2 linked regions of the Catellatospora sp. TT07R-123 genome follow. The protein of the gene in region 1 interacts with the protein of each later gene in a pairwise test. Links are inferred from orthologs where the notes say so. Each region holds a gene or a part of one and is shown on either strand. Other genes may lie near its edges. The genes, in order: Cs7R123_RS03585 and Cs7R123_RS24835.

Region 1 (14,508 bases):
CACTGCGCTACAGCAACCCGGCGCTGCGCCGTGTCAGCCTCGACCGGTGGACGGTGCCCGCCCGCCTCACCGCTGATGCGACTCCGCTGTCAGCACGGGAACTGGCGCTCAACACTGTGCTGTCGGTGGTTCGAGAAGCGGGCGTGGACCACTTCTGTGTTCGGCCCCTGGACGACCGCACCTCAGCAGTCGGCATCAGCTCCGAGTCGCGAAGGGCGGTCCTGCGCGCCTTGCGCCGCCTGGCCCTGCAGCAGCCGATCTTCGTCGCGCCCGTGACAGACGACGGCATGCAGGGCGACCCGCTGCCCGCCACCTCCAACCACATCTGGCGGCTACTGGCCGCCCACCGCGTCATCCGCTGCACCGAATACCTCACCGAGCCCACCGGCCGTCTGCTGCTCGGCCCACAGCACGGCTGCGACCTCGAAGTCTGGAGCCCGACCGATCACGGGACGTTGCGGGCACCGCGTCCGAACCGGGTCGCCGACACCGTGCCCGCCGCCGACCAGCCGATCACCCTCCGTGACCATGTATTCACGCGCCTGCTTGCGCCATCCGAAGACCACGTCCAACGCCGCACCCGCACCGAGTTCGCCGGGCTGCTGCTCGACGACATCTGTTTTCCGATCGATGTCGTCTACACCTGGGTCGACGACACCGACCCCGTCTGGCAAGCCCGCCAGCGGGCGGCATTGACCGAGCACCAACGCCCCACAGTTGCTCAGGCCACCGACGCGTCCCGCTTCGGCAACCACGACGAACTGCGCTACTCGCTGCGCTCGCTGCACCTGTACGCCCCGTGGGTACGCCGGATCTGGCTGGTTACCGACGACCAGGTGCCCCGGTGGCTCGCCCCGGGGCAGGACCAGGTCACTGTCGTGAGCCACAAGGAGCTGTTCGGCGACCGCGGGCGGCTGCCGACGTTCAACTCCCACGCCATCGAAACGCAACTGCACCGCATCGACGGTCTGTCCGACCACTTCCTGTACTTCAACGACGACGTGTTCCTCGGCCGGCCGCTGACCCCTGGCGTCTTCTTCCAGCCCAACGGGCTCTCCAAGCTGTTCCCGTCCCGAGGCAAAGTCGAGCCGGGACCCGTCGACCCGCACGATCTTGCCTCGACCGCAGCCGGCAAGAACAACCGGGACTTGATCATGCGGGACTTCGGCTGGTACCTGACGTACAAGATGAAGCACGTGCCGCATCCACTGCGCCGTGACGTGCTGGTCGAGATGCAGCGGCGCTACGCGGCCCCGCTGGAGACCACCGCCGCGAACCAGTTCCGCGATCCCGCAGACGTCTCACTGCCGTCCTCGGCCTACCACTACTACGCCCTGGCCACCGGCCGGGCGGCCATCGGACGTATCACCAGCGGCTACGTCAACCTCGCGGCCGTCGACATCGCTGACCGGCTGCATCGGCTGTCGAGCCGCCGCGCGATGGACGTGTTCTGCATCAATGACGACGAAGGCACCCTGGTCGAACGCCGCCACCGCGCGCAGTTGCTGGCGCGGTTCCTCAACAGCTACTTTCCGGTTGCCGCACCGTGGGAACTGCCCGACCACCACCGCACGAGCCCGCGAATGTGACCGCCACGCCAGTGGGTGCGGCGCCGGCTGACACGGCCGCCGCAGGCCTCGGCGGTACTGTCGCAGCCGATCGGCCGACGGCCGTGCCGTATCCGGCCGATTCGCAGATGGCGCGCTGCCGTCGCAGGTGCAGGTGGGATGGTGGGACCGTGGGTGGCGCTTCGATCGTGATCGGGCCGGCGTTCGGGCTGGTGCTGGTCGTGCTGTGTGCGGCCGCAGCGGTGAGCGCCCGGTGGGCCGGGCTGCGAGTGTCGCGGGCCGTCGTCGGTGCGGGCGTGCGGGCGGCGGTGCAGCTGGCGGTCGTGTCGCTGCTGATCACGTGGGTGCTGCGGACGTGGGGTGCTACTGCGGCGTTCGTCGTGTTGATGATCGTTGTGGCGTCGGTGACCAGCGCCCGGCGGATCAGCCGCGACCGCAGCGCCTGGTGGGCGGCCGCAGCGATCATGGCAGGGCTCGTGCCGGTGCTGGCGCTGATCGTCGCTGCCGGGACGGTGCCGTGGCAGACCGTGGCGGTGGTGCCGGTGGCCGGGATCCTCATCGGCGGAGCGATGTCGGCGACGTCGCTGGCCGGCCGCCGGATCATGGAAGACCTGACGGTCCGCCGCGGGGAATACGAGGCCCTGCTGGCGCTCGGGTTCACCGAACCGGACGCGGTACGGGAACTGTGCCGGCCGTTCGTGGGGCAGGCCCTGCATCCGGCGCTGGACCAGACCCGGACCGTGGGCCTGGTGACGCTGCCCGGCGCGTTCGTCGGGGTGCTGCTGGGCGGCGGCGGCCCGGTCCAGGCCGGCGCCACCCAGCTGCTCGTGCTGGTCGGGCTGCTGGCAGCCGAGACGATCGCGGTGATCGTCGTGCTGGAGCTGGTGGCCCGCGACGTGATCCGCAGGCCGTCGGTGCGTTAGCCGGCGTCGCGGCGGATGACGCTGGTATCGATGCGCCCGCACCGCACGACGGTGAGCACCGCGGCGGCGCAGAGGCTCACCACCGTCACCACCACGACCACAGCCAGGTACGTCCAGGCGACGTGGGGGTGGTCCGGTGGCGGGTCGAACACCCCGGTCAGCGCCGCCAGCAGCACCGCGGTGATCACCGCCGCGGTGCCCGCCCCGAACAGCGCCGCCAGCACCCCGATAGCGCAGGCTTCGGCGGCGACGAACCCGGTCAGCTGGCGGCGGCTGGCCCCCAGCAGCGCCGCGAGGGTGAACGTGCGCCGCCGCTCGGTCAGTGTCAGCGCCGGCAGCAGGCCCGCGGCGGTCGCGGTGAGCAGCAGCGCGAATGAGAGCTCGATGGTGGTGAGGGTGCCCAGGTCGACGGCGGTGAGGCTGGAGCCGATGCTCGCGGCGGTGGTGGTGAGGTCGGTGACGGTGGCGGCCGGTCCCAGGCGGTCGCGTGCCGTGGCGGCGACCTGTGGCGGTGCCGCGGTGGTGGTGAGCAGGTAGGTGTGGTTGGCGGGCGGGTCGGCGACCTGGTCGAGGTAGGCGGCGTTGGCGACGAAGAAGCTGTCTTTGGGCGCGGTCGGGAACTCGGCGACGGTGCCGATGTAGTGGAAGACGGCGGTGGCCGGGGTGCTGGCCGCTGACGGGATCCGCAGGGTGATCGTGTCGCCGGGGCGCAGCTGGTAGTCGGTGACGGTCTCGGCGGAGACCAGGACGGCGTCGGGTTGCCGGGCCAGGCGCTGCATCAGGTCGGCGGCGGTGCCGCCGGTGAACCAGCTGTCCTGCAGCCCGGTGCCGATGATGGTGGCCGCGTTGACGCCGTACATGTCCTGAAGGTCGGATCCGATGTAGGCGTAGCGGTGCTGCAGGGGTTCGACGTGACTGACCCCGCTGATGGCGGACAGGTCGGCGGTGCCGGTCGTGGTGACGGTGACGTCGGCGCCGTTGGTGAGCCTGGCGTCGACGTCGGCTTGTGCCCGGTAGGTGGTGTTGAACGTCGCGGTCGTGGCCGCGAACGCCAGCGTCAGTGCCAGCACGGTGACGGTCTGGGCGATCAGGTGCCGATTGCGGGTCAGGGTCGCGGCGGTGACCGGAGCCAGTTGCCTGGTCCAGGGTCGCAGCAGGGCGGTCAGCGCCCGGCCGCGGCCCAGCAGCGTGTGGGTCAGCCGGTAGGTGGTCAGGGCGGCGGCCAGCCACAGCAGCGCCGGGGCGGTGAACGCCCAGTAGTCGACCGAGATCGCGGCGACGCCTTCGGGGGCGAGGACCAGCTGGTAGCCGGTGCCGCTGGTCTGATGCCAGATCAGTGCTCCCGCGACGGCGAGCAGCACGATCAGTGCCGGATGGGGCAGCCGGTGTGCGGGTGCGGTGGTGTAGGCGGCGTGGACGGTGTCGTTGCGTACCTGCCGCCAGGTCGGCAGCAGTACCGCTGCCAGTGCGATGACCAGTGCCGCGGCTGCGGCCGCGGCTGACCACAGGGCGGCGTCGGCGGGTGCGGCGCCCCAGCTGGGGTCGCCGGTGGTGGCTTGCCCCAGCGCTGCTGCGGCGGCGAGTCCCGCGACGGTGGCGCAGGCGGCGATCAGCAGGGTCTCGGCGGCGGCCAGCTTCAGCAGTTGCCGGGTCGTCGCGCCGCGGGCGCGGGCCAGGGCGTGGTCGCGGCGGCGTGAGGCTGCCCCGGCTGCGGCGATGATCGCGGTGACGGTCGCGGCCAGGACCGCGCCGGGCAGGCCGAGGAACAGCAGCAGGACCGTGGCGTAGGCGGCGTCGCTGCGGGCGGCGTCGAGGGTGGCGGCGAGGTTGTCCCCGACCTGGCCGCCGCCGGCCAGGTCCGCTGCCAGGTGCTGGGCGGCGCGGGTGTCGGCGAGGTAGGCCTGGGCCGGCGACCGGGGCAGGTGGTGGTCGCGGGTGGCGTGGATCTGCACCGACAGTGCCGACGGGTCGGCCGCGGCGATCGGGGCGATCAGGTCGGCGTAGTCGGCTGCCGGGAGCAGCAGCACGTTGTCCGGGGGTGCTGCCGGCTGCGCGCCGGTGGGTGCGCCGACGGTCTGGAACAGGGCGTTGGCCTGCGGCAGGTCGACGATTCCGGCGACGGTGACGGCCGCGTCGGGCAGACCCGGCCGGGTGATGGTGATGGTGGTGCCGGGCACGGCGTGCAGGTTCGCCGCGGTCTGCTGCGCGAGCAGGACACCTTGGTCTGACCCGGCGAGGGTGCGCAGCTGGCCCGGGAAGTCGGCGCGGTAGCCGTCGGGCAGCCCGAGCGCGACTGCCTGACCGGTGCGGTGGTTCGTCGAAGCTGTGGTCGCCGACAGGCCGGGCACGGTGGCATAGCCGACTGCGGCGGTGGTGACGGTGCCTGGTTGAGCGGCCACGGCCTGCCGTACGGCGGCCGGGTCGCTGCCCGGGGTGACCTGCACCTGCCAGTCGACGGCGATGCGCGCGGCGGCGCGGGCGGTCATGCTGGCCTGCGACCCGGCCAGGAACATGCCCAGGCATGCCAGCAGCGCCACCGCGGCGGCGACACCGGTGGCGGCACCGGCCGTCCGGCCGGGACGGTGGCGGAGCAGGCCCCGCAGCCACAACGTGATCACAGTCCGTCTCCTGCCGTGCGGGAACCGGGTTCGGTGCACAGGTTGCCGTCGTCGATGTGCCAGCGATGCGGCAGCTGCGCGGCGATGTCCCGATCGTGGGTGGCGATCAGCAGCGCCGCGCCGGTCGCGGTCGCGGTCTCCCGCAGCGTCGCGACCACCTGTACGGCGGTGTCGTGGTCGAGATGGCCGGTCGGTTCGTCGGCCAGGATCAGCTTCGGGGCCATCGCCAGCGCCCTGGCGATGGCGACCCGTTGGGCCTGACCGGACGACAGTTCGACCGGCAACCGTGCCGCCAGCTGCGTCAGACCCAGGGACCGCAGCGCGGCGTCCGCGGCGCGGGCAGCCGGATCCGGTGCGCTGCCGGACAGCAGCAGCGGCAGCGCGACGTTCTGCCGGACGTCGAGGGCGTCGATCAGGCTCGGCGCCTGGAAGATGATCGCGACGGCGGTGTGGTCGCGGCGCGGATCACCGCCGAGATCGGGCCAGGAGATCCCGCCCGAGGTGGGTGCCTGCAGGCCGGCGATGAGGTGCAGCAGCGTCGACTTGCCCGACCCGGACACGCCGGTGAGGGCTGTCTGCTGCCCGGCGCGGATGGTGCAGGTCGCCTCCCGCACCGCGTGTACCGGCCCGAACCTGCAGGCGGCCCGCGCGGCCGCGAACAGCGTCGCCGACTGCTGCGGCAGGGCGGTCATCGGTCCGTCTCCCCATGAGCCGCCGTCGTGGCCAGCCGCCCGTCATGCAGCCGCAGAACCCGGTCGCAGGCGCCGAGCACGCGCGGGCTGTGGGTGGCGACGACTACCGCGGTCCCGGCGCGGGCGGTGTCGGTCAGCATGTCCAGCAGCTGCTGCTCGCTGTCGGTGTCGAGTTCGGCGGTGGGTTCGTCGGCGATCAGCAGCGCGGGGTCGTTGACCATGGCCACGGCCAGCGCGGCGCGGGTGGCCTGTCCGCCCGACAACTGTGCGGGCATCCGGTCGCCGAGGCCGGCGATGCCTGCCGCGTGCAGCCGGACGTCGACGTGTACGCGGGTGCGGGCGTCGGCGAGCTTGCGGGCGAAGCGCAGGTTCTGCCCGACGGTCAGGTGCGGCAGCAGGTTGCCGTGCTGGTACAGCACGCCGATGGACGCGGCCCGGATCCGTGCGCGTTCGGGTTCGGGACGGTGGCTCAACGGCTGCCCGGCCACGAACACCGTGCCGCCATCCGGTTCGTCCAGCCCCGCCAGCAGCGCCAGCAGCGTCGACTTACCCGATCCGGACGGCCCGGCGACCGCGACCAGCTCGCCGGCCTCGACGGCGAACGAGACTCCGGCCAGGGCCTGGGTCTCCTCCCCGGCGGCGCGGAAGAAGCGGTGCAACCGGTGCGCGAGCACGACCTGGTGCGGTTGCGGGACCGGGGCCGGCCAGCGCCGCTGCCGTTCGGTGTCCGCGCCGGTCATGGCGTGTACGCCAGCGAGTCGGTGACGATGCGCCACGGGTCGACGTTGTCGGCGCCGTGCGGTCCGGACAGGGTGATGCTGATGATCTTCCCGGCGTGGAAGTACTGGTAGCGCTCCACGTCATCGTTGATGATCTTTCCGGTGACCGGGTCGGCGGGTGCGTCGGCGCGGTACGTCACCAGCAGCACCGTTCCGCCCTTCCGGTCGACCGTCTTCACCTCGCCGGGCGTGAAGTTCTTGGCCGTGCGCTGCAACTCGACCAGGTCGGCTCGGCCGGATGCCGCGTCCGGCGCGGTCTGGGCCGGTTCGGACCGCAGCACGATGGTGTTGAGCTTGTCGGTGAACCGCACCGCTCCGCCGGCCTCCGTGCGGCTCCAGCCTTCGGGCACTTTCACGGTGTAGCCGCCCTCCGGCGGTGTGTACGCCACGAACACCTGGTTGTCGGGAATGTCGCCGATCGGGTTGTTCTCAGCCGGTGTGGCCGTCGACGGCGCGGTCGCGCAACCGGCGGTGGCCAGGAGCAGCGCAGCCGCGGCGAGCCAGGCACGTCGCCTGATCCGAGTGATCTCCATGACCGGCGAAACTAGACCCGGTCTGCTTAGACCAGCCTGAAGACGGCACACCGGCCACAGCGGCCACTGTTCAGCGGGCACTCAGCGATACCGGCATACGCTGCGACGATGAGCTCCGACCACCGCGTCCCGGCCAGGTCATGGCGTGCCCGGCTGGGCGGCATCCGCATCCGGTCGGCGCTTGCCGCCGCGACGGTCGTCGCGGTGGCGGTGGCCGTCGCCGGCGCGGCCATGGTGCTCACCGCCCAGCTGATGCTCACCGGCAACATCGACTCCGCCGCGACCCAGCGCGCCGACCAGGTCGTCGCCGCGATCCGGGCCGGCGACCCGGCACTGCTGGAGCAGACGCTGCGACCGGCCCCCGGCGACCAGACGATCGTGCAGGTCCTCAACCCCGCCGGTGACGTCGTGGCCGCGTCTGCGGTCCTGGCCGGCAAACCGCCGATCACCGCGGCCCGTCCGGTGGTCGGCGCAGTCCGCCACGAGCAGCTGCGGCTCACCCCTGGCAGCGAAGACGCCTTCCGTGCCGTCACCACCGCCGTGGCCACCGACGACGGCGTGCGGACCGTGGTCGCGGCCCAGTCCCTGCGGCCCGTCGACGAGAGCATCGAGGCCGTGACCAGGACGATCCTGGTGGGCGCGCCGCTGCTGGCGCTGGTAGTCGGCATCGCGGTGTTCGTGTTCGTCGGCCGGTCGCTGCGGCCGGTCGAAGCCATCCGCCGCCGGGTCGCCGGCATCACCGCCCGCGATCTGACCGCCCGGGTACCGGTGCCCGCTGCCCGCGACGAGGTCGCCGCCCTGGCCGAAACCATGAACACGATGCTGGAACGGCTGCAGGACTCCGCTGACGCGCAGAACCGGTTCGTGGCCGACGCCAGCCATGAGCTGCGCAGCCCGCTCACGACCCTGCAGGTCGGGCTGGAGGTCCTGGCCGCCTCCGGCACCGCCGGCGCCACTCAGGTCGCCCGCCTGCAGGCCGAGACCGAGCGGCTCAGCCGCCTGGTGGCCGACCTGCTGCTGCTGGCCCGCACCGACGAGCACGGCATGGCCGCGGCCCGCCGCGAAGACGTGGACCTGGACGACATCGCCTACATCCACCGCGACCGGTTACAGCACCAGCATCCCGACCTGCGCGTGAGCGCCGATGTCGTACCCGTGCGTATCCGCGGCGACGCCCACCACCTGGACCGGGCCGTGGCCAACCTGTGCGACAACGCCGCCCGCCACGCCCGCAGCCGGATCGCCATCACCGTACGCGCCGACGCGACCACCGCCCATCTGGTCGTGGCCGACGACGGACCCGGCATCGCGCCCGCCGACCGCGACCGCGCGTTCGACCGCTTCGTCCGGCTGGACAGCAGCCGCACCCGCACGGATGGGGGAGCGGGCCTGGGCCTGGCCATCACCCGCGACATCGTCCACGACCACGACGGCACCGTCACCGCCGAAAGTTCCCACCTGGGGGGCGCCGCGCTGCACATCAGACTCCCGATGCGCACCACCACCGCCACTGCCGTCGTCTCTCCACTGGACGGCTCCACATGCGGATCCTGATCGTCGAAGACGAGGTCAGCCTCGCCGAGACGCTGCGCGAAGGGCTGGTCGGCGAAGGCTTCGCCGTGGACGTCATGCACGACGGCAACGACGGGCTGTGGGCCGCGACCGAACACCCCTACGACGTGATCATGCTCGACATCATGCTGCCGGGGCTCAGCGGCTACGAGATCTGCCGCCGCCTGCGCGCCCAGCAGGTGTGGACGCCGGTGCTCATGCTCACCGCCAAGGACGGCGAGTACGACCAGGCCGACGCGCTCGACCTGGGCGCCGACGACTACCTCACCAAACCGTTCTCCTTCGTGGTCCTGCTGGCACGCCTGCGTGCCCTGGCCCGCCGCCGGCTACGCGAACGGCCGACCGTGCTCAGCGCAGGCGACCTGAGCCTGGACCCGGCCCGGCGCACCGTCAGGCGCGCCCAAGACCAGATCGTCCTCACGCCCCGGGAGTTCGCGCTGCTGGAGTTCCTCATGCGCCACCGCGGCGACGTCGTCTCCAAGCGCGCGATCCTCGACAACGTCTGGGACATGAACTTCATCGGCGACGACAACATCGTCGAGGTCTACGTCCGCTACCTCCGCAAGAAGATCGACCAGCCCTACGGGCGCGCCGCGATCGAGACCGTCCGCGGCGCCGGCTACCGCCTGCACCCGACCGGCGGCTGACAGCACCTCCAGCACCACCGGAGCAGACCACTACACCGTGTAGGGTGAACGGATTCGAGGTGAGGCGTGGAACCGGCCGTGGCCGCCACGAGCAGGGGAGAACCGATGCTGGCCAACGTCGCGGGCGCCGGGGCGGCGGCCGTCCTCATCGCCCTGGCCTACCTGACGACGCTGGCGGCGACCCCGGTGCTACGCGGCGCCCGCACGCGCTGGACCCGCACGGTCACCACACCGACCTGGCCGGCCCGGCGGATCCCGACCCCGCTGCTGCTACTGGCCACCGCCGCGACGCTGCTGCTCACCCTCACCCTCACCTTCGCGGAGATCGCCGAAGGCGTCCTGGAACGCGACGACCTCACCGTCGTCGACGACCCGGTCACCCACTGGGCCGTCACCCACCGCACCGGACCGCTCAACATCCTGGCCACCGGCATCACCGACCTCGGCTCCGCCGCCAGCCTGATCATCCTGCTCACCGTCGTGGCCGTCACCGTCGCCGTACGCCGACGCAGCATGCGGCCCGTACTGCTCGCCGTGGCCGTCGGCGCGGGCATCCAGCTGCTCGTGGCCCTGATAAAGATCACCATCTCGCGGCCGAGGCCCGACCCGCTCGACTGGCTCGTCACCGCAGGCGGCTACTCGTTCCCCTCCGGACACTCCGGCAGCTCGATCGCCTGCTTCGGCATGCTCGCCTGGCTTGTCGCCATGGCCACCGACAACCGCCGCATCCAGGCCACCGCCTGGCTCAGCGCCGCGGCACTGGCTTGCGCCGTCGGGCTGTCGCGGATCTACCTGGGCGTCCACTACCTCAGCGATGTGATCGGCGGATGGACTCTGGGCGCGGCATGGCTGACGACCGTGGCACTGGCCGCCATGCTGGTGCGCGCCAGGCGCGAACGCCGCGCGGCGGTGGCACGCCCTGAAGGCCGGATGGGCGCGACCCTCACGTGACCTGCTGCCGGCTGAAGGACTTGCCAGGTGTCGGCGTACAGGGTCAACTTACGCAGGTGCGTACGCCACAACGTGCACAAGGTAGAAGGACTGGCGATGAGAACGAGTCCACTGACCCACCTTCGCCAAGCACGGTTTCGGCGGGCGCCCCGCCCAGCGCCGCTACATAGAAGCCAGGTAACATCCCTGGTCAGGCAGGAATAGGTGCTTCAGGCTCGTCTTCCCCGACTCCATCGGCCGCCTCGGCGGCCAGCTCGTTGCGGGCCGTCAGAACCGCTCGTATCGACGCTTTGAGCTTGTCGGCCTCATCGATGTACTTGCGCAGCCGGGCCGCGTCAGCCTCGACGATTGCCGCGTTGATCTCGCGAAGCACCTCCTCGGCCTGCTCCGAGAACGACACCACACCCGCGGCAAGCGCGTCAGCGTTGACCAAGGCAGGCTGGTCAGCGAGTTTTCTGGCCAGACCGAACGGGATGTGCTGCAGCTGCGACCGGGTTAGGTTGAGCAGCGCGTTGACATCTCGCGAGTGCTTGTACACCACTGCCTGCAGCATCAGGCCCAGCTGCGCGGCGGAAACGGCTGCCTGCTGCAGTTGGTTGATCAGCTCCTCGTTGCTGACAACGGCCTTCCGAGCCCGGTCGATAGGCCGTATTTCTTTGATGAAGAAGAAGTAGCAGGGGATGAGCACCAGCAGGATGCCGATGCCGAGTAGCACGTAGGTGACCGGTCCACGGTCAACGAACCCGGCACCGGTCAGGATCGTGGCACCGAGAAGCAGGAACGCCAGACCGAAGCCGCCTGCCCGGTAGGCGCCGAGCAGGGGCGCAGCGAGTGCATCGGCAAGCGAGCGCCCAGCAGCGGCATCAGCGGGCGCTTGGTCGACTGTCATACGCGGTACTCGTCTCCGGTAAAGGGTCCTTTGTTGTTGCTTACGAAGGTACGCGAGCACTGAAATACAGCCACAGTGAGCGATCATCTAAAGCGACATCCACTCATCGGCAGAAGCGGATGTTCCGCAAGTCGTGCCAGCCCTCGAACTCACTTGTTGATGGCTACCGACAGTCACGATCATGAGCCCGCGTGCTGACGTGAGTGCTTCTCAGCCAACGAATGCGGAGTTAGGCGGACGCTCTGCCAAGGGCGGGCCCTTGTGTACGTCGTCGCGTATGCGGCTGTGCACGTTTGTCTGTACGCCGACACCAGGCGGCGTGTGACGACGCCGGGCCGGCCGGTTACGGGGCGGCGGGTGAGGTGAGCAATCGTTGCGCGACCCGCGTGGCCAGCGTGGCGAACGTGCCGAAGAGACCGGCGATGATCAGCCCCGCTACCAGGTGAAAGAATCCCGCTCCCCAGAAATCCTGCATGACGAAGGCGCGGATGTCGGACATGCCGCTGCGGGCGAAGTCGAGGTAGGTTCCCTCGGCGCGCCATACACGTTCCAAGCTGGCGCTGTGTCTCATCGCGTAGTAGGCGCCGAGCACGAACGGATACCAGACCAGGTACTCGGCGATCGCGGCGTAGGCCGCGGCGGTGAGCCCGGCCCGGATCGAACGCAGCCGCACGGTGGCGACCGCCGCTGCGACCATCGACGAGACGACAAGCGTTCCGACGATGGCCCACCCCAGTGCGACGCTGGCGTCGGTGACCGCCGAACTGACGTACTCGGAGACGATCTCGCCTCCGTAGAGCAGACCGGTGACGGCCCCGGTGACGGCGCCGATACGGATCACCACCGGATCCGCGCGCCGCGGGGACAGCGGCCCGATCCGGGTCAGGAGAACGCAGGCTGCTTGCGCCACGATGGCACCACCCAGCGCCAACAGGCCGCCGCCGCCGAGCGCGGCGGGAAACAGCACCGCGCCCAGGATCGCGAGCACGATACCGAGCACGGCAAGGGCGGGGATCCAACGGATCATCACGGCCGGACAGTAGTCAGCAGCGGGGCAGTCGGCAATCCCCAGCGGGCGAGGCAGGGCAAACGGCAGCCGTGGGCGGGCGGCTGCGGCTATCGGCGGTGGCGGCGGTCGAGAGCGTCCCGCAGTGCCGCCTCGTCCGCCGGATCCAGATCGGTGACGAAGCGGGCAAGAACCACAGCACGGTCGTCGGAGGTGTTGTCGAGCACCGCACGCATCTGCCCGGCCGCGGCTGCGGCCGCGTCCTGAACCGGGCTGTACCTTGCCCTGCCCTCGATCACCTCGCGCCTGATCTGGCCCTTCTCCTGCAGCCGGGTCAGGATCGTGTGCACGGTGTTGTAGGCCAGGCCCGAGTCCAGCTGGGTGGCGACCTCTGCCGGGGTCAGCGGCTGGGCTGCGGCCCACAGCACCGCGAGGACCTCGTGCTCGAGCTGTCCGGCGCCGCGCCTCTTCGGCGGACTGTTCATGTACCCGTCCCTGTCCCGTCGTCGGCCTGCCTGAACCGTACCGCCGACACCGGTGGTGCCCAAAAACCGCACGGCGACGTCCCGGTACGGCGGACCTGTGCGGTATCGCTGCGGTCAGGGTCGAGCCAGGCCGCTCTGGAACGCGATGATGACCAGCTGGGCGCGGTCACGGGCGCCGAGCTTCATGAGCAGCCGACCGATGTGGGTCTTGGTCGTCGACACGCTGATGTGCAGCCGCTGCGCGATCTCCGTGTTCGACAGGCCCGCCCCGACCAGAGCCAGGACCTCGCGTTCCCGCTCGGTGGTGTCGGGCAGCTCGACCGATGCCGGCTGCTGCGGGGCGTGCCGTACGAACTGCTCGATCAGGCGGCGGGTGGCCGTCGGCGCCAGCAGTGCCTCGCCGCCTGCCACCACTCGGATGGCGTCGAGCAGGTCACCTGGCCGGGTGTCCTTGAGCAGGAAACCGCTGGCGCCGGCCCGCAACGCGCCGAACACGTATTCGTCGATGTCGAACGTCGTCAGGACCAGCACCTTGACCTCGGCCGTCACCGGGTCGGCGATGATCCGCCGGGTGGCCTCGATGCCGTCGAGGTCGGGCATGCGAACGTCCATCAGTACCACGTCGGGCCGCAGGCGGCGGGCGGCGTCGACGGCTTCCAGCCCGGTCGCGGCTTCGCCCACCACGGCCAGGTCCGGTGCGGTGTCGACCAACAGCCGGAAGCTGCCCCGGACGAGGGCCTGGTCGTCGACGACGAGGACCCGGATCACCGGCCCGCCCCGGGATCGGAACCTGCGGGTACGGGCAGCACCGCCGTCACGGTGAAACCGCCTTCCGGCCGGGGCCCGGCCACGAACCGGCCACGGTACATGGCGACCCGCTCGCGCATGCCGACCAGGCCGTGGCCGGAGGTCGCGGGCAGTCCGCCCCGCCCGTCGTCGCTGATCACCACGGTGATCTCCTGCGGCTGGTAGAACAGCCGCACGGTGCAGGATGCCGGGCCGGCATGTTTGATGATGTTGGTCAGGGACTCCTGCACGATGCGGTAGACCGCCAGGCTGAGACCAGCCGGCAGGCCAGACGGAGGGCTGCCGTCGGTGTGCACGGTCACGGCAAGCCCGGCCTGCGCACTGCGGTCCACCAGATCGCCGAGGTCGGCAAGGCCCGGCATCGGACCGGTGTCGGCAGGAGTGCGGTCAGGACGCAGTACCGCCAGCAGGCGGCGCATCTCCGCGAGCGCACCGCGGCTGGTCTCCTCGATCGTCTGCAGTGCGCGCCGGGCTTCCTGCGGGTGCTGCCCGGCGACGTGATTGGCGACCCCGGCCTGCACCGCGATCACGGCCAAGGTGTGCGCGACCACGTCGTGAACCTCGCGGGAGATCTCCAGCCGCTCCTCGCTCAGCGCCTGCCGCTGCTGGGCGAGCTGCTCGTGGGCGGCCTGGACTGCCTGCTGCTGGCGGACGGCGGCGTAGCGGCGCTGCCGGTCGGCACCGTAGCCCAGCGTCCACGCCACCACCAGTAGCAGCGCCGCCATCGCCGACGAACCCAGCCACGACCCGGCGGACAACCCGACACCGAGGTACGTCGACCGGACCACGCACATCAGCACGGCTGCGCCCAGGGTTGCCACAGCTGCGCCGGTGGCCAGACGGGCCGGCACCAGGTAGATCAGGTACAGGGCGGCGACCGCGGGGGCCGCGGTCGGCACACCGAACATCACCGCCGCACCGGCGACCGACGCCGCGACCAACACCGCAGGCGGCAGCAGCCGTCTTAACGCAGCGGCGACGATCACCGGCACCGCGACCAGATAGGCGATCCACGCCGGGCCGGTACCCGGGACGTGG
Region 2 (14,416 bases), on another replicon or contig:
TCTATGCGGTCTTCGGGAGTAAGCGGCAGGTTCTGTCGGAACTGGTGGACGTGACGGTCGCAGGCGACGAGGAACCCGTGGCGCTGCCCGACCGCCCGTTCGTGGCCGAGATCAGAGCACTGGCCGATCCGAGGGCCAAGCTCGTCCGCTATGCACGGCACCTCACGCACACGCATGAGCGGCAGGCCGATGTGATGATCGCGCTCGCCGGAGCCGCCGCAGCCGACCCGGACGCGGCCGAGATATGGCAGAAGCAGGTCGACGACCGACGGCGGGGAATGTCCATCTTCGGCGCTGAACTGCTCGCCACCGGCATGCTGCGCCCCGAGCACGATGTCGGCAGCGTCGCCGACGTCCTCTGGCTGGCCATGGATTTCCGCAACTATGACTGGCTCGTCCGGCGGTGCGGCTGGCCTGCCGAACGATTCGAACGCTGGTATGTGGACACCGTTATCGCCGCGCTGTGCGCCTGACCGGGCGCCCCTGGGCACCTCGCACGCTGCTCGTGCCGTGCGGGTCGCTCAGACGTCGTCGGCCAGGCGGGCGTGCAGGTGCTCGTCGTGGCGCAGCCCGTCGCTGTACTGGTGCGACCGGCGCAACGTGCCTTCGAGCTGGTAGCGGGCCTGTGCGGCGACGCGGCAGGAGGCGGGGTTGCCGACCGCGTGGCAGAGCTCGATCCGGTACAGGCCGCCCTGCGTGAAGGCCCACTCGGACAGCGCGTTGACCGCGGCGGACGCGACGCCGCGACCTCGGGCGGGGGCGGCGGTCCAGTACCCGATCGACGCGTTGCCGCGTTGGATCTGGTTCAGCGACACCGCGCCCAGCAGCGTCCCGACCTCATCGCACACCGCGAGCGACATCCGGGTTCCGCAGCTCCAGTCGGCCCGCCACCGGATCCAGGCGGCGGCCCCCTCCAGGTCGGTGACGCCCTGCGAGTTCCACTGCGCGATGGCCGGGTCCGCCAGGGCCGCCAGCACAACGGGCGCGTCCTGGTCCTGCCAGGGCCGCAGCAGCAGGCCGGGGGCGCTCAGCTCGACATCGTCCACGGACGGAGAGTCTGCCAGACGCCGCCCGCGGTCGCCTGCGGTCATGAGCGTTGCTGCCCGTGCGCGGCCGACCCGACATGAACGGTAGGAGTCGTTCGGTAATACAGAACTGTTAAGTATGTTCATAGATTCGCCTGCATGGCTGACAGAAAGTGGACGGCGGCACTGACCGCCGGTATGGCCGCCTGCGTGGCCGCTTCGGTCGCCCTGGTGGTCGCCCCGGCCGCCATGGCCGGGACGGCCCCGACCCCTGCGGCGCCCCAGGTCGCGGCGGACCGGGGCATGGTGTCCGAACTGGCCCGTACCCTGCACATCAACCCCGAGCAGGCACTGGCCCGCCTCGGCCGCGAAGCCGCCTTCGCCCGCACCGAGGACGGCCTGCGCCGCAGCCTCGGTGCCGGGTTCGGCGGCGCCTACCTGAACACCGACGCCTCGGTGCTCACCATCGCCGTGACCGGCAGCACCGCCGCGGCGAAGGTGCGCGCGGCCGGGGCCGCCCCGGTCCTCGTCGCGCGCAGCGAGTCCGCGCTGCGGGACGCGGCGGCACGCCTGGACCGCCGGGCCGCCCAGGCCCCGCGCGAGGTGCCCGGCTGGTACCCGGACGTGCGCACCAACACCGTCGCGGTCCTCTACCGCGACGGCGGCCTCGACGCCGCCCGCGCCTGGGCGGCGGCCAGCGGGCTGGACAGCGGGGCGCTCCGGTTCGAGGCGAGCGCCGAGCAGCCCCGGCCGCTGATCGACGTCGTCGGCGGCAACGCGTACTACATCGGCAGCGGCACCCGCTGCTCGGTCGGTTTCGCGGTCACCGGCGGGTTCGTCACCGCCGGGCACTGCGGCACCTCCGGCGCCACCACGACCCAGCCCAGCGGCAGCTTCGCCGGGTCGAGCTTCCCGGGCAACGACTACGCCTGGGTGCGGGTCGCCGCCGGCAACACGCCCCGCGCGCAGGTCAACCGCTACCCGGGCACCGTCTCGGTCGCCGGTTCGCAGGCGGTCGGGGTCGGGGCGTCGGTGTGCCGGTCGGGTTCCACCACCGGCTGGCACTGCGGCACCGTCAACGCGCTCAACAGCTCGGTCACCTACTCGCAGGGGACCGTGACCGGTCTGATCCGGACCGACGTCTGCGCCGAGCCCGGCGACTCCGGCGGCTCGCTCATCGCCGGTGACCAGGCCCAGGGTGTCACCTCGGGCGGGTCGGGCGACTGCACCTCCGGCGGCACGACGTACTTCCAGCCGGTCAACGAGATCCTGCAGACCTACGGGCTGACGCTGACCGTCACCGGCGGCACCCCGCCGACCTCGCCCGGCCCCAGCACCTCGCCGGGCAACCCGGGCGGCTGCGGCGGCCTGCCCGGCTGGAGCGCCACCACGGCGTACGCGCCCGGCACGAACGTCGCATACGCCAGTCGCCGCTACGAGGCGACCTGGTGGTCGACCGGCGCCGAGCCCAGCGCGCCCGGTTCCTGGGCGGTCTGGGCCGACCGCGGCGCCTGCTAGCACGAATCCTCCCCTCCGGGTGGCCGGGACGCCTCCCCGCCAGCAGGCGTCCCGGCCACCCAACCCCGAAACACCACCCGCAGAAGGAGAACCTCCTCGTGAAATCCATCGGCCTCAGACTCACGTTCGCGGCGACCGCCGCGACGGCGGGTCTCGCCCTGGTGCTGCCGGGCGTGACCGGCGCGGCGGCCAGTCCCGCCGCCGCCCCGGTCCCGGCCCCGACCGCGGCCACCCTCGCCGCGACCGCCGCCGACCGCATCGCCGCCGCCGGGGCCGACGCCCTGGCCAAGGGCCCGGACGAGACCTTCGTACGCCGCAACGTCGTCGCCGGCTCCGGCGGCCTCCAGTACGTCGCCTACGAGCGCACCTACCGCGGCCTGCCCGTCCTCGGCGGCGACGCGGTCGTGGTCACCGACCGCGACGGCGTCGTACGCGACACCGCCTCCGCCATCGGGCGCGGCGTCAAACTCGCCACCACCACCGCGAAGGTGACCGCCGCCAAGGCGACCGCGGTCGCGCGTGGCCGGCTCGACCGCGTCGACCGGGCCGCCGCCGCGCAGCTCGTCGTCTTCTCGACGCTGACCGGGGACCGGCTCGCCTACGAGGTCGTGCTCGAAGGCGCCAAGCGCCAGGCGCCCAGCCGCCTGCACGTGGTCGTCGACGCGGCCACCGCGACCGTGCTGGACGTGCGCGACGACGTGCGGCTGGGCACCGGCAACGGCTACTTCAACGGCCAGGTCAGCATCGCCACCAGCGGTTCCGGCTCGTCGTGGTCCATGACCGACAACACCCGGCCGGGCCTGCGCTGCGGCGGCCAGGGCGGCACCGCCTACACCGGCACCGACGACGCGTGGGGCAACGGCTCCGGCACCAACCTGGAGACCGGCTGCGTCGACGCGCTCTACGCCGTGCAGCGCGAGTGGGACATGCTCGGCGCCTGGCTGGGCCGCAGCGGCATCGACGGCAACGGGGGCGGCTTCCCGGCCCGGGTCGGCCTGAACGAGGTCAACGCGTACTGGAACGGCAGCTACACCAACTTCGGCCACAACCAGGCCAACAACCGCCAGGCCACCCCGATCGACGTCGTGGCGCACGAGTACGGCCACGCCATCTTCCAGACCACGCCCGGCGGCGCCGGCTCCGGCAACGAGAACGGCGGCATCAACGAGTCGACCGGCGACATCTTCGGCGCGCTGACCGAGGCGTACGCCAACAACCCCAACGACCCGCCGGACTTCCTCGTCGGCGAGGAGGTCGACCTGGTCGGCAACGGCCCGATCCGCAACATGTACAACCCGTCCGCGGTCGGCGACCCGAACTGCTACTCCGCGTCGATCCCGAACACCGAGGTGCACGCCGCGGCGGGCCCGAACAACCACTGGTTCTACCTGACCGCCAACGGCTCGGCCGGCAGCGGCGGCAACCCCGCCAGCCCGACCTGCAACGGCGGCACGGTCACCGGCATCGGCATCCAGAAGGCGGGCCAGATCTACCTGGGCGCGCTGAACCTGAAGACCTCGTCGTGGCGCTACGTCAACGTGCGCACCGCGACCCTGCGGGCCGCGGTCAACCTGTTTGGCGCGTCGTCGGCCGAGTGCCGCACGGTCAAGGCGGCCTGGGACGCGGTCAGCGTGCCCGCCCAGTCCGGCGAGGCGCAGTGCACCGCGAACCCGGGCAACGACTTCTCGCTGACGGCCAGCCCCGGCAGCGGTACGGTGCAGCGCGGCTCGTCGGTCACCACGACGGTCTCGACCGCGACCACGTCCGGCAGCGCGCAGACGGTCGCCCTGACCGCGAGCGGCCTGCCGTCCGGGGTGACGGCGAGCTTCAGCCCGTCGTCGGTGACCTCCGGCGGCTCCAGCACGCTGACCCTGACCGCGAGCGCGTCGGCGGCGGCCGGCTCGGCCGCGATCACCGTCACGGGCACCGGCTCGGCGGCCACGCACACCGCGACGTACACGGTCACGGTCACGACGGTGCCGACCGGCGACGACTTCGCGGTGTCGCTGTCGCCCTCGTCGGCGACGGTGGCGGCGGGCAGCTCGACGACCGCGTCGGTGGGCACCAGCACCACCTCGGGCAGCGCCCAGGCGGTCAACCTGTCGGTGACCGGGGCGCCGACCGGCGTCACGGCGTCGGTGAGCCCGTCTTCGGTGACCTCGGGCGGCTCGGCGACGCTGTCGGTGTCGGTCGGGGCGAGCACGGTGGCGGGGACGTACACGCTGACCGTGACCGGTGCGGGCACCAGCGCGACCCACACCGCCACCTTCACCCTGACGGTGACCGGTGGCGGCGGCGGTGGCTGCGGCGGGCTGCCCGCGTGGAGTTCGGCCACGCCGTACGTCCCTGACGACGTGGTCTCCTACAACGGGCACCGCTGGAAGGCGACCTGGTGGTCGACCGGCGCGGAGCCCGGTGCACCCGGCTCGTGGGCGGTCTGGTCCGACCAGGGCGCCTGCTAGTCCGGCGTGGGGAGAGGGACGGCCGCCCGACTTCAGGGGGCGGCCGTCCCGCCTGTGCGGCCAGGACAGAGCTACGACAGAGCGGCGGCAGGGCTGGCGGCGGGCGTCGGCGCGGCGTCGCCGGCGGGCTGATACCTGGTGGCGAGCAGCGTGAACCAGGCGATGATCAGTATCGAGGCGGGGTAGAGCAGCTGCTCGGGGGCGATGTTCGCGACGAACGAGAAGCTGCCGAGCCAGACGCCGGTGATCGCGCCGACGATGCGGACGGCCCGGTCGCGGGCGCTGAGCGAGCTCATCAGGATCCACAGGCCCGCGAAGACGTGGCCGCCGAGGCGGACGGGCCAGGTGATCTCGTACGGCACCTCGTTGATGGACATGATGCCGGTGAGCACGTCCAGGGCGATCCAGCTGTAACCGGCCGCCTTGGCCCAGGCGGGCGCGTCCATCCGGTTGATCAGGAACAGGATCGCCAGGTGGAAGAAGACGCCGGAGTACTCCGGCCACACGACGCCCGGTTCGGCGATGGCGAACGAGACGACGGAGGGCAGGAACAGGACGATCGGCAGCAGCGCCAGGGTCCTGAACCCGAGGTACGGCTTGCGCGTGTCGAGCATGGGGTGCCTTTCTCAGCGAGGGGTCGGAAGTGGTCAGTGGCCGAAGGCGTGGCGCGTGTGCGGCGGTGTCGGCCGTCAGGCGACGGCGTCGGCGAAGGCGGTGATCGCCCGCAGATCGATCGGGGCAGCCTCGTCCAGCAGCGCGCGGCGGAACAGGAACGCCAGGTAGACGTCGACGAGGTGGCTCGCGAGGATCGCCGCCCCGGCGCGGGCCTCGCCCGGCTCCCGGCCTCTCGCCGCGACCAGCCAGGCCGCGCAGCTGACCTGTAGCTGGTCGCGGAAGCGGTCGGTCATGTCCGTGACGATGTCGCGGATGACCGGGTCCGTGGTCGCCTCGCCCCACGCCTGGAGGCCGACGCGTGCCTCGTCCCGCTCGACCCCGGCGGCCAACCGGGTGATCAGCTCGGCTGGGCTCGGCGGCTGCGCGCCGTCGGCGGCCGCGGTCAGCGTGCGCAGCCGGCGTTCGAGCACGTCCTGCGCGGCCGCCTGCACGATCTCGGCCTTGCTGCGGTAGTGGGCGTAGATCGAGCCGGCGGACAGGCCCGACTCCGCGGTGATGTCGGCGACTGAGGTGCGGTCCATGCCGTTGCGTACGAAGCAGCGCACGGCAGCCTGGATGATCTGGTCGCGTCGCAGCTCGCGACGCGCGTCGGTCAGTTTCGGCACGGCGGTTCCCCTGTGGTCGACGGCCGCAAACAGAATGTCTGCTCTGTATGCGTGTCCCCACCATACAAGGAGAATGGTTATTCTGTTTGTGGTGTGACCGGGGTCACGATCGGAGCCGGTCGCGCTGCCGGTGCGATTCGACCGCTGCGGCGTGACCGCGGTGCGCGACACCGCCGACCTGGACATCGCTCAGGCGCTAATGTCCGACTATCGGGCAAATCGGTCACGGTCGCCGTGGGCTGGCTCACCGCCGCCCGTCGTTGACTCGGACTCATCTTGTCCGAGTAAGATCTCGGATGAAAAGTGTCCGAGTTTATGGAGAGGCTCCATCATGAAGATCGTCATCATCGGAGGCACCGGCCTGATCGGCACCAAGGTCGGCGGGCTGCTGCGCGCCGCCGGGCACGAGGTCGTGGCCGCCTCGCCCAGCACGGGCGTCGACACCGTCGCCGGAACCGGTCTGGCCGAGGTGCTCACCGGCGCCGACGTGGTCGTCGACGTGACCAACTCGCCGTCCTTCGAAGACCGCGCCGTGCTGGAGTTCTTCCAGACCTCCACCCGCAACCTGCTGGCCGCCGAGGCCGCCGCCGGGGTCGGCCACCACGTGGCCCTGTCCATCGTCGGCGCGGACCGCATCCCGGACAGCGGCTACATGCGGGCCAAGGTCGCCCAGGAGAACGTGATCAAGTCGGGGCCGGTGCCGTACACCGTCGTGCGCGCCACGCAGTTCCTGGAGTTCGTCGGTGCCATCGCCGACGGGGCCACCCAGGGCGACGGCGTGCACCTGCCGCCGGCGCTGATGCAGCCGATCGCGGCCGACGACGTCGCCGCCGCCCTCGCCGAGGCCGCGACCGAGCCGCCGGTCGGCGGCGCGGTCGACATCGCCGGTCCGGAGCGCTACGGCCAGGACGAGTTCGTGCGGCGCTTCCTGGCCGCCGAGCACGACACCCGGACGGTCGTCACCGACCCGGCGGCGCGCTACTTCGGCGCCCTGCTGGAGGAGACGTCGCTGGTGCCGCTCGGTGAGGCCCGCCTGGGCGCGATCAGCCTCGCCGACTGGCTCGCCGCCCGCACCGCCGGCTGAGCCGCGGACGGGGCCGGGCGTGGTGCCCGGCCCCGTCTCGCCGTACGGCACGGGCATGTCAGGTGGTGCTGGCGCAGACCGGTGCTGGAGTCGACAGAGTTCCGTTGGCGAGGAAGCCGAACGTGGTGGACGCGCCAGCCGCCAGCGAGCCGTTGTACGAGACGCTTCGGACCGACGCCGTCGTTCCGTTCACGGACAGGGTTCCGTTCCACACCTGGGTGATGGTCTGACCGCTGCCGAGCGTCCACTGCACGGTCCAGCCGCTGATGGGTGAACTGCCGGCCGTCACCGCGATCTCACCCTGGAAGCCGCCCGGCCACGAGTTGACCGTCTTGTAGCTCGCGGTACATCCGCCGCCGGGCGGCGGCGTGGACGGCGCCGGGCTGCTGCTCGGGGACGGACTGCTGCTCGGCGACGGACTGTTCGGCGGCGGGCTGCTGGGGGGCGGGCCGCTGGAGAACTGGGCCAGGAAGGTGTTCACGGCGGCCGAGGTCCAGGTCCGTATGCCGCTGGTGGCGGTCGTTCCGTCCACCGGGCTGGGCGTGTGGTCGCCGTCGAACGCGGCCCACTGGACGGGATACCCCGATCGGCAGCCGGCGTAGACCGTGGTGATGTGGGTCAGGCTCGCCTGGCCGGGCTCGCGCGGACTCTGCGCGGTGCAGCCGTTGTTCCTGACGAAGGTGTCTCGCAACGAGCGTCCGTTGGAGATGTTGAGCACGCTGTCGTGGGTGCCGTGGATGCCGAAGTAGGCGACCGGCTGCGTGCCGCCGCCGCATCCGCTGAGGTTGGCGCCGGAGTAGACCACCACCGCGCGGAAGACCGCGGGGCGGGCGCACGCCAGGGCGTAACTCATCGAGCCGCCGTAGCTCCACCCCATCGCGAAGACCTGGCTCGTATCCACGCAGAGGGCACCCTCGACGAGTGCGGTCAAGTCGTCGACCAGGGTTATGTCCCGGCCGCCGGTGTTCGCCCAGCCGTTGTCGACGCCCTGCGGCGCCACGAAGATCGTGCTGTTGTTCGACAGCTGCTTCTGCCCGTAGAAGGCCCACGCCGACCCGTCGGGTCCGCCGGTGGCGACATCGTTGGCGGTGCCGTTCAGCCAGTGCATTCCGAAGATCAGCCGGTACGGGTGGGTGCTGCTGTAGCCGTCCGGAATGCTCAGGATGTAGCTGCGGTTGAGGCCGCCGCTCTGGATCGAGCGGGCGCCGCTGGTCAACGTCGGGCTCTTTCCGCAGCCCGCGGTCGAGCCCGCCTCGGCCAAACGCGGTATCAGCAGCGTGGCACCGGCCACCGCGGTGATCAACAGACCCGCCAGTGCGGCTCGGCGCAGGCGGGGTCCGAACGTTCCTGTCATGACACTCCCTCGTCGGAGGACGGTCGCCGGGCAGCCTCCCGGTGCGCCATGCCCCAGCGCACCGGGAGACCCGGTCACGGAACGTTGTCGGGCTCCATCGACGACGTGTGACAGGTAGTGTGCCCGTAGGGCAGAAAAGTGTCAATCGACTCTCTCGGATGTGCTGGCGGCATTGCGACGTCGTACGGTGCGGCGCGCATATCATGGCCCTGCCTTGCCGTGGATCGAGTCCATCGAAGTGCCGGAGCCGCCGTGGTAAGCCCGTTCGAGATCGAGGAGATCTTCCCCGACGTCGCCGCCGGGTCACGCCTGCCGCGACGCCAGGAGGCCAACTCGGCGCAGGGGCTGACGGCGACGCTGGTGGCCGACTACACGCTGCCCACGCGTGCGTGGCTGCCGACCGCGGCCATCGTGACGCTGCTGGCCGAGTCCGGGGTCAGTGCCGCCGGTGCCCGTACGGCCGTCAGCCGGCTGGCCCGCCGCGGCGTGCTGGAGAGCTCCCGCAACGGACGGCACAGCGCCTACCGGCTGACCCGGGAGGCCGCCGCCGAACTGTCGGCAGGCGGTGCGTGGATCGCCCGGTTCGGGGCGCAGAATTCGTGGGACGGGTGCTGGACGCTGGTCGCGTTCACCCTGCCCCAGGAGCAGGGCTCGCAGCGGCGGATGTTGCGCGGCCAGCTGCGATGGCTCGGGTTCGCGCCGCTGTACGACGGGCTCTGGGTCTCGCCGGACGCGTTGAACCCGACCGTCAGGCAGCGGCTCGCCGCCGTCCCGCTCGGCGCGATGACCGTCTTCCGCGCCGACCACGTCGAGCTGGCGACCGCGACCAACCGCAACCCGATCGAGGCCTGGGACATCGCCGCCATCACCCGGCACTACGCGGCCTTCGACCGTCGCTGGAGCCCGCTGGTCCCACGCGTCCGCGCCGGACTGATCACCGGGGCGGAGGCCGTCCGGGCCCGGGCGGAGATCATGGACACCTACCGACGCATCCCGCTGCTGGATCCGCATCTGCCGATCGGGCTGCTACCGGCCGACTGGCCCCGCGTCCGCGCCCGCGAGGTGTTCACGGCCGTCTACGACGGACTGGCCGAGCAGGCCGAGGAGCATGTGCGCACCGTGGTCGGCAGGTCTTGCGATCACCCTGGCGCCGACATCCGAGCTCACACCGTCGCCCGGATGTCCGCACTCTGAGCTATCGATACGGCTCCGGAAGTTTCGGAGCAACCATGATGGTCGAGAGTGTTACGGGATTTTGTCGAACGTCGACGATCGTGGCGAGATTCTGGTCAAGATTTCCTGATAATGCCTGTGAACTGGAATAACCGTCAACGGAGTTGGTCCGGAGCGATCGGGCGAGCGGACAAATTGTACGGATTTCTTGGACACGACTTCCGGAAGGCTTTCGGAAGTCGCCATTGCGGAGCGGTGTCGGGAGTGGCAGCATGCGTCGGTATCAATCCCGCGATGCCGGTGCCCGCCCCGCCCCGCCCGGAGCGAGGTGAGCCCCGGCCAGGAAAGGAGACCGTGATGACAGCCTCTCCCACTGCGCATCAGGGCGCAGACCGGCGGAAACGATCGCCGATCCACAAGGTCTTCCTCGCCGGCGCGGCCGGCGTGGTCGCGACCCTGGCGGTCGTGGCCGTGATCCCGAACGCCAGCGCCGCCGCCGGCACGCTGGGCGCGGCCGCCGCGCAGTCGGGCCGGTACTTCGGCACCGCCATCGCCGCGAGCAGGCTCGGCGACTCGACGTACACCACGATCGCGGCCCGTGAGTTCAACATGGTGACGGCCGAGAACGAGATGAAGCCCGACGCCACCGAGCCCAACCGGGGCCAGTTCAGCTTCGGCTCCGGCGACCAGATCTACAACTGGGCCACCCAGCGCGGCCTGAAGGTCCGTGGCCACACCCTGGCCTGGCACTCGCAGCAGCCCGGCTGGATGCAGAGCCTGTCCGGCAGCTCCCTGCGCCAGGCGATGATCGATCACATCAACGGCGTCATGGCCCACTACAAGGGCAAGCTCGCCGCCTGGGACGTGGTGAACGAGGCGTTCAACGAGGACGGCAGCCGCCGGCAGTCGAACCTGCAGAACACCGGCAACGACTGGATCGAGGTGGCGTTCCGCACCGCCCGCAACGCCGACCCGTCGGTGAAGCTCTGCTACAACGACTACAACATCGAGAACTGGTCGTACGGCAAGACCCAGGGCGTGTACCGCATGATCCAGGACTTCAAGTCCCGGGGCGTGCCGATCGACTGCGTCGGCCTGCAGACCCACTTCACGGGCGGCAGCTCGCTGCCGGGCAACTTCCAGACCACGCTGTCCAGCTTCGCCGCCCTCGGCGTGGACGTGGCCCTGACCGAGGTCGACGTGACCAACGCGTCGACGTCGCAGTACTCGGGGCTCACCCAGGCGTGCATGAACGTGTCCCGCTGCATCGGGATCACGGTGTGGGGCGTGCGGGACAGCGACTCCTGGCGCTCCAGCGAGAGCCCGCTGCTGTTCAACAGCGGCGGCGGCGCGAAGGCGGCGTACACCTCCGTCCTCAACGCCCTCAACGCGGCCAACCCGCAGCCGTCGTCCACGGCGTCCCCGTCACCCGCCCCGTCCTCCTCGCCGCCGCCCTCGGGTGGCGTCAACCGGATCGTGGGCGCGCAGTCGGGCCGGTGCATCGACGTGCCCAACTCGTCGCAGACCAACGGCACGCGGGTGCAGCTGTACGACTGCCACGGCCAGAGCAACCAGCAGTGGACCTACACCTCCAGCAAGCAGCTGAAGGTCTTCGGCTCCATGTGCCTGGACGCCGCCGGCTCCGGCAACGGTTCGGCGGTCCAGATCTACAGCTGCAACAACCAGAGCAACCAGCAGTGGAACGTCAACTCCAACGGCACCATCACCGGTGCGCAGTCCGGACGTTGTCTGGACGTCTGGAGCACCGCCAACGGCGCCCAGGTCCAGCTCTACGACTGCAACGGCCAGGCCAACCAGCGCTTCAGCCTGAGCGCCAGCTGACCGACGCCGAACCGTGAGCCGTCGCCCCGGACCGGGACACACCGGTCCGGGGCGACGTCGCGGGCACCAGCGACCGACCGGCCACCGACGAAGGACTGACATGACCGAACTCGCACCCGCCCCGGCGCGGCTGACCCTGGACCCGGCGTTTCGGGTCGCGCCGGTGTCGCGGCGTACCTTCGGTGCGTTCGTGGAGCATCTGGGCCGGTGCGTGTACACCGGGATCTTCGAGCCCGGACATCGCGGCGCCGACGCGGACGGGCTGCGCACCGACGTGATCGAGCTGGTCAGAGAACTCGGCGTCAGCACGGTGCGCTACCCGGGCGGCAACTTCGTCTCCGGGTACCGCTGGGAGGACGGTGTCGGACCGGTCCGGGACCGGCCGACGCGACTGGATCTCGCCTGGCACAGCACCGAGCCGAACACGTTCGGCCTGGACGAGTTCGTCCGCTGGGCCCGCAGGGCCGGTGTCGAACCGATGATGGCGGTCAACCTCGGCACGCGGGGGGTCCAGGAGGCGGTGGACCTGCTGGAGTACTGCAACATCCCGTCCGGGACGCGGCTGTCGGACCTGCGCGTGGCCAACGGTGCCGGGCAGCCGCACGGCATCCGGATGTGGTGCCTGGGCAACGAGATGGACGGTCCATGGCAGATAGGGCACAAGACCGCTGAGGAGTACGGGCGGCTGGCCGCGGAGACGGCCCGCGCGATGCGCATGGTCGACCCCGGTCTGGAACTGGTGGCGTGCGGCAGCTCCGGGTCGGGGATGCCGACGTTCGGCCAGTGGGAGGCGACCGTGCTGGAGCACGCGTACGACCTGGTCGACTATGTCTCCTGCCACGCCTACTACCAGGAGAAGAACGGCGACCTGGCCGGCTTCCTGGCCAGCGCGGTCAACATGGAAAACTTCATCGATGATGTCGTGGCGACGGCCGACCACATCAGGGCGAAGAAGCGCGCCGCCAAACGCATCAAGATCTCGTTCGACGAGTGGAACGTCTGGTACATGGACCGGCCGGCCTCGCAGACCCCGCAAGGGGCGGACTGGCCGGTGGCGCCGCGGCTGCTGGAGGACCACTACCACCTCGCCGACGCGGTCGTCGTCGGCAGCCTGCTCATCACGCTGCTGCGGCACGCTGATCGCGTCACGGCGGCCAGCCTGGCCCAGCTCGTCAACGTGATCGCCCCGATCATGACAGAGCCCGGCGGCGCGGCGTGGCGGCAGACCACCTTCCACCCCTTCGCCCAGGCGTCCCGGTACGCCGCCGGTGACGTGCTGCGCGTGGAGCCGACCTCACCCGCCTACCCGACGGCCGAGTACGGCGACGTCCCCACCCTGCACGCCGTCGCCACCCACGACGCGGCCACGGGCAGCACCACGGTGTTCGCGGTGAACCGCTCGCTGGACACGCCGCTGTCGCTGTCGATCGACACCCGGGCGATGGGTTCGGTACGGATCGTCGAGGCGTCCACGCTCACGGCGCAGGACCCGTACGCGCGCAACACCGCCGACGAGCCCGACCGGGTGTCGCCACGAGCCAACCCGTCGATCTCGGGCGACCGCGACGGCGTGGCGGTCCTGCTTGCGCCGGTCTCCTGGAACGTGATCCGGCTGGAGCCGGCCTCGCGAGCGTGACGCACGCACCGAGCGGTGCCGGACGGGGTTCGTTCCCCGGACGATCCGGTCGGCGGGTGCGGGCGGGTCAGGGGCGGCCGGTGGACAGCCAGGCGCGGACGCCGGCGGCGGCTTCGGGGCCGGTGGCGCGGGCCAGGTCGGCGATGGTCACCTGGCGCAGCGACTGCCGCCAGGCGCGATCGGCGTCGTACATGACCTTGGCGATGCCGCAGGGGGCGGTGCACTGCTCCGGCGGGGTCGCGAGCGGGCCGCGCTGGCGGACCTCGGTGCACACGAACGCGGCCGCGGGCCCGTCGATCGCCTCCACGACGTCCAGCACCGTGATCTGGTCGGCCGGGCGGGTGAGCAGGTAGCCGCCCGCCTTGCCCTGCACCGAGCGCACCAGCCCGGCGCGGGACAGCTCCTGCAACTGCTTGGCCAGGTAGCTGGGGGACACGTCGTGCAGCTGCGCCAGCCGGACGGCGGGCACCGGCTCGGTGGCCGCCGTCAGCGCGAAGCAGCAGTGCAGCGCCCACTCCACGCCGCCGGACATCTTCATCGCACCATCCTACGCATCGCGGATGGCGGCTATCCGAGTAAGTGTCCGGGGGCTGGTAGGGGAGGGGTCAGCGGTGTCGGCGGCGAGGCGAGCGGGTGCGGCGGGTGCCGGGCGTCTCGGCCTCGGCTGCCTGCCGCGCGGGGGCGGCGGGAAGCTCGGCGGGGGTGCCGGACGGGGTCCGGGCGCCGGTGATGCGGGACAGCTCGTGGTCGTGCGGGCGTACGGCAGTCGTCCGGGCGCTGACCCCGGCGGCCGCCAGCAGGCGGGCGGCGTCCCGGCGCTCGTGGTCGGCCACGAGGGTGACGACGGTGCCGCTGCGTCCGGCGCGCGCGGTGCGGCCGCCGCGGTGCAGGTAGTCCTTGGCGTCGGTGGGCGGGTCGATGTTGACGACCAGGTCGAGGTCGTCGATGTGGATTCCCCGGGCCGCCAGGTCGGTGGCGATGAGCGCGTTGACGGCGCCGGACCGGAACTGGTCGAGGATGCGCGTGCGCTGCGGCTGGGACT

Evidence for each region.
Region 2: the proteins of Cs7R123_RS03585 (region 1) and Cs7R123_RS24835 interact in binary tests that used the Escherichia coli proteins (3 or more experiments, as listed by UniProt). The link is inferred for Catellatospora sp. TT07R-123 from one-to-one orthologs.

What each region holds. Positions count from the first base shown.
Region 1 is NZ_BNEM01000001.1:835,785-850,292, reverse strand. The notes cover bases 6,479-9,444. They hold Cs7R123_RS03585 (cell wall metabolism sensor histidine kinase WalK), read left to right. Parts: upstream 6,479-7,221; coding sequence 7,222-8,667; downstream 8,668-9,444. Other genes in these bases: Cs7R123_RS03575 (phosphatase PAP2 family protein), read left to right, coding at 9,438-9,444; Cs7R123_RS03580 (response regulator transcription factor), read left to right, coding at 8,655-9,332; Cs7R123_RS03590 (hypothetical protein), read right to left, coding at 6,538-7,113; Cs7R123_RS03595 (ABC transporter ATP-binding protein), read right to left, coding at 6,479-6,541. Outside these bases: Cs7R123_RS03615 (stealth family protein), read left to right, coding at 54-1,589; Cs7R123_RS03610 (ABC transporter permease), read left to right, coding at 1,739-2,491; Cs7R123_RS03605 (FtsX-like permease family protein), read right to left, coding at 2,488-5,109; Cs7R123_RS03600 (ABC transporter ATP-binding protein), read right to left, coding at 5,106-5,801; more of Cs7R123_RS03595, read right to left, coding at 5,798-6,478; more of Cs7R123_RS03575, read left to right, coding at 9,445-10,283; Cs7R123_RS03570 (hypothetical protein), read right to left, coding at 10,474-11,172; Cs7R123_RS03565 (hypothetical protein), read right to left, coding at 11,516-12,202; Cs7R123_RS03560 (BlaI/MecI/CopY family transcriptional regulator), read right to left, coding at 12,289-12,663; Cs7R123_RS03555 (response regulator transcription factor), read right to left, coding at 12,778-13,431; Cs7R123_RS03550 (sensor histidine kinase), read right to left, coding at 13,428-14,508. UniProt on the Escherichia coli protein: Histidine kinase member of the two-component regulatory system CpxA/CpxR which responds to envelope stress response by activating expression of downstream genes including cpxP, degP, dsbA and ppiA.
Region 2 is NZ_BNEM01000002.1:1,051,787-1,066,202, reverse strand. Bases 8,073-10,946 are described here. They hold Cs7R123_RS24835 (PaaX family transcriptional regulator C-terminal domain-containing protein), read left to right. Parts: upstream 8,073-8,975; coding sequence 8,976-9,917; downstream 9,918-10,946. Other genes in these bases: Cs7R123_RS24830 (endo-1,4-beta-xylanase), read left to right, coding at 10,254-10,946; Cs7R123_RS24840 (cellulose binding domain-containing protein), read right to left, coding at 8,073-8,723. Also shown: Cs7R123_RS24875 (TetR/AcrR family transcriptional regulator), read left to right, coding at 1-473; Cs7R123_RS24870 (GNAT family N-acetyltransferase), read right to left, coding at 522-1,046; Cs7R123_RS24865 (alpha-lytic protease prodomain-containing protein), read left to right, coding at 1,185-2,543; Cs7R123_RS24860 (M4 family metallopeptidase), read left to right, coding at 2,642-5,005; Cs7R123_RS24855 (hypothetical protein), read right to left, coding at 5,077-5,619; Cs7R123_RS24850 (TetR/AcrR family transcriptional regulator), read right to left, coding at 5,695-6,285; Cs7R123_RS24845 (SDR family oxidoreductase), read left to right, coding at 6,617-7,369; more of Cs7R123_RS24840, read right to left, coding at 7,428-8,072; more of Cs7R123_RS24830, read left to right, coding at 10,947-11,738; Cs7R123_RS24825 (alpha-N-arabinofuranosidase), read left to right, coding at 11,839-13,374; Cs7R123_RS24820 (Rrf2 family transcriptional regulator), read right to left, coding at 13,442-13,912; Cs7R123_RS24815 (DEAD/DEAH box helicase), read right to left, coding at 13,980-14,416. UniProt on the Escherichia coli protein: Negative regulator of the paaZ and paaABCDEFGHIJK catabolic operons. Binds the consensus sequence 5'-WWTRTGATTCGYGWT-3'. Binding of PaaX is specifically inhibited by phenylacetyl-coenzyme A (PA-CoA).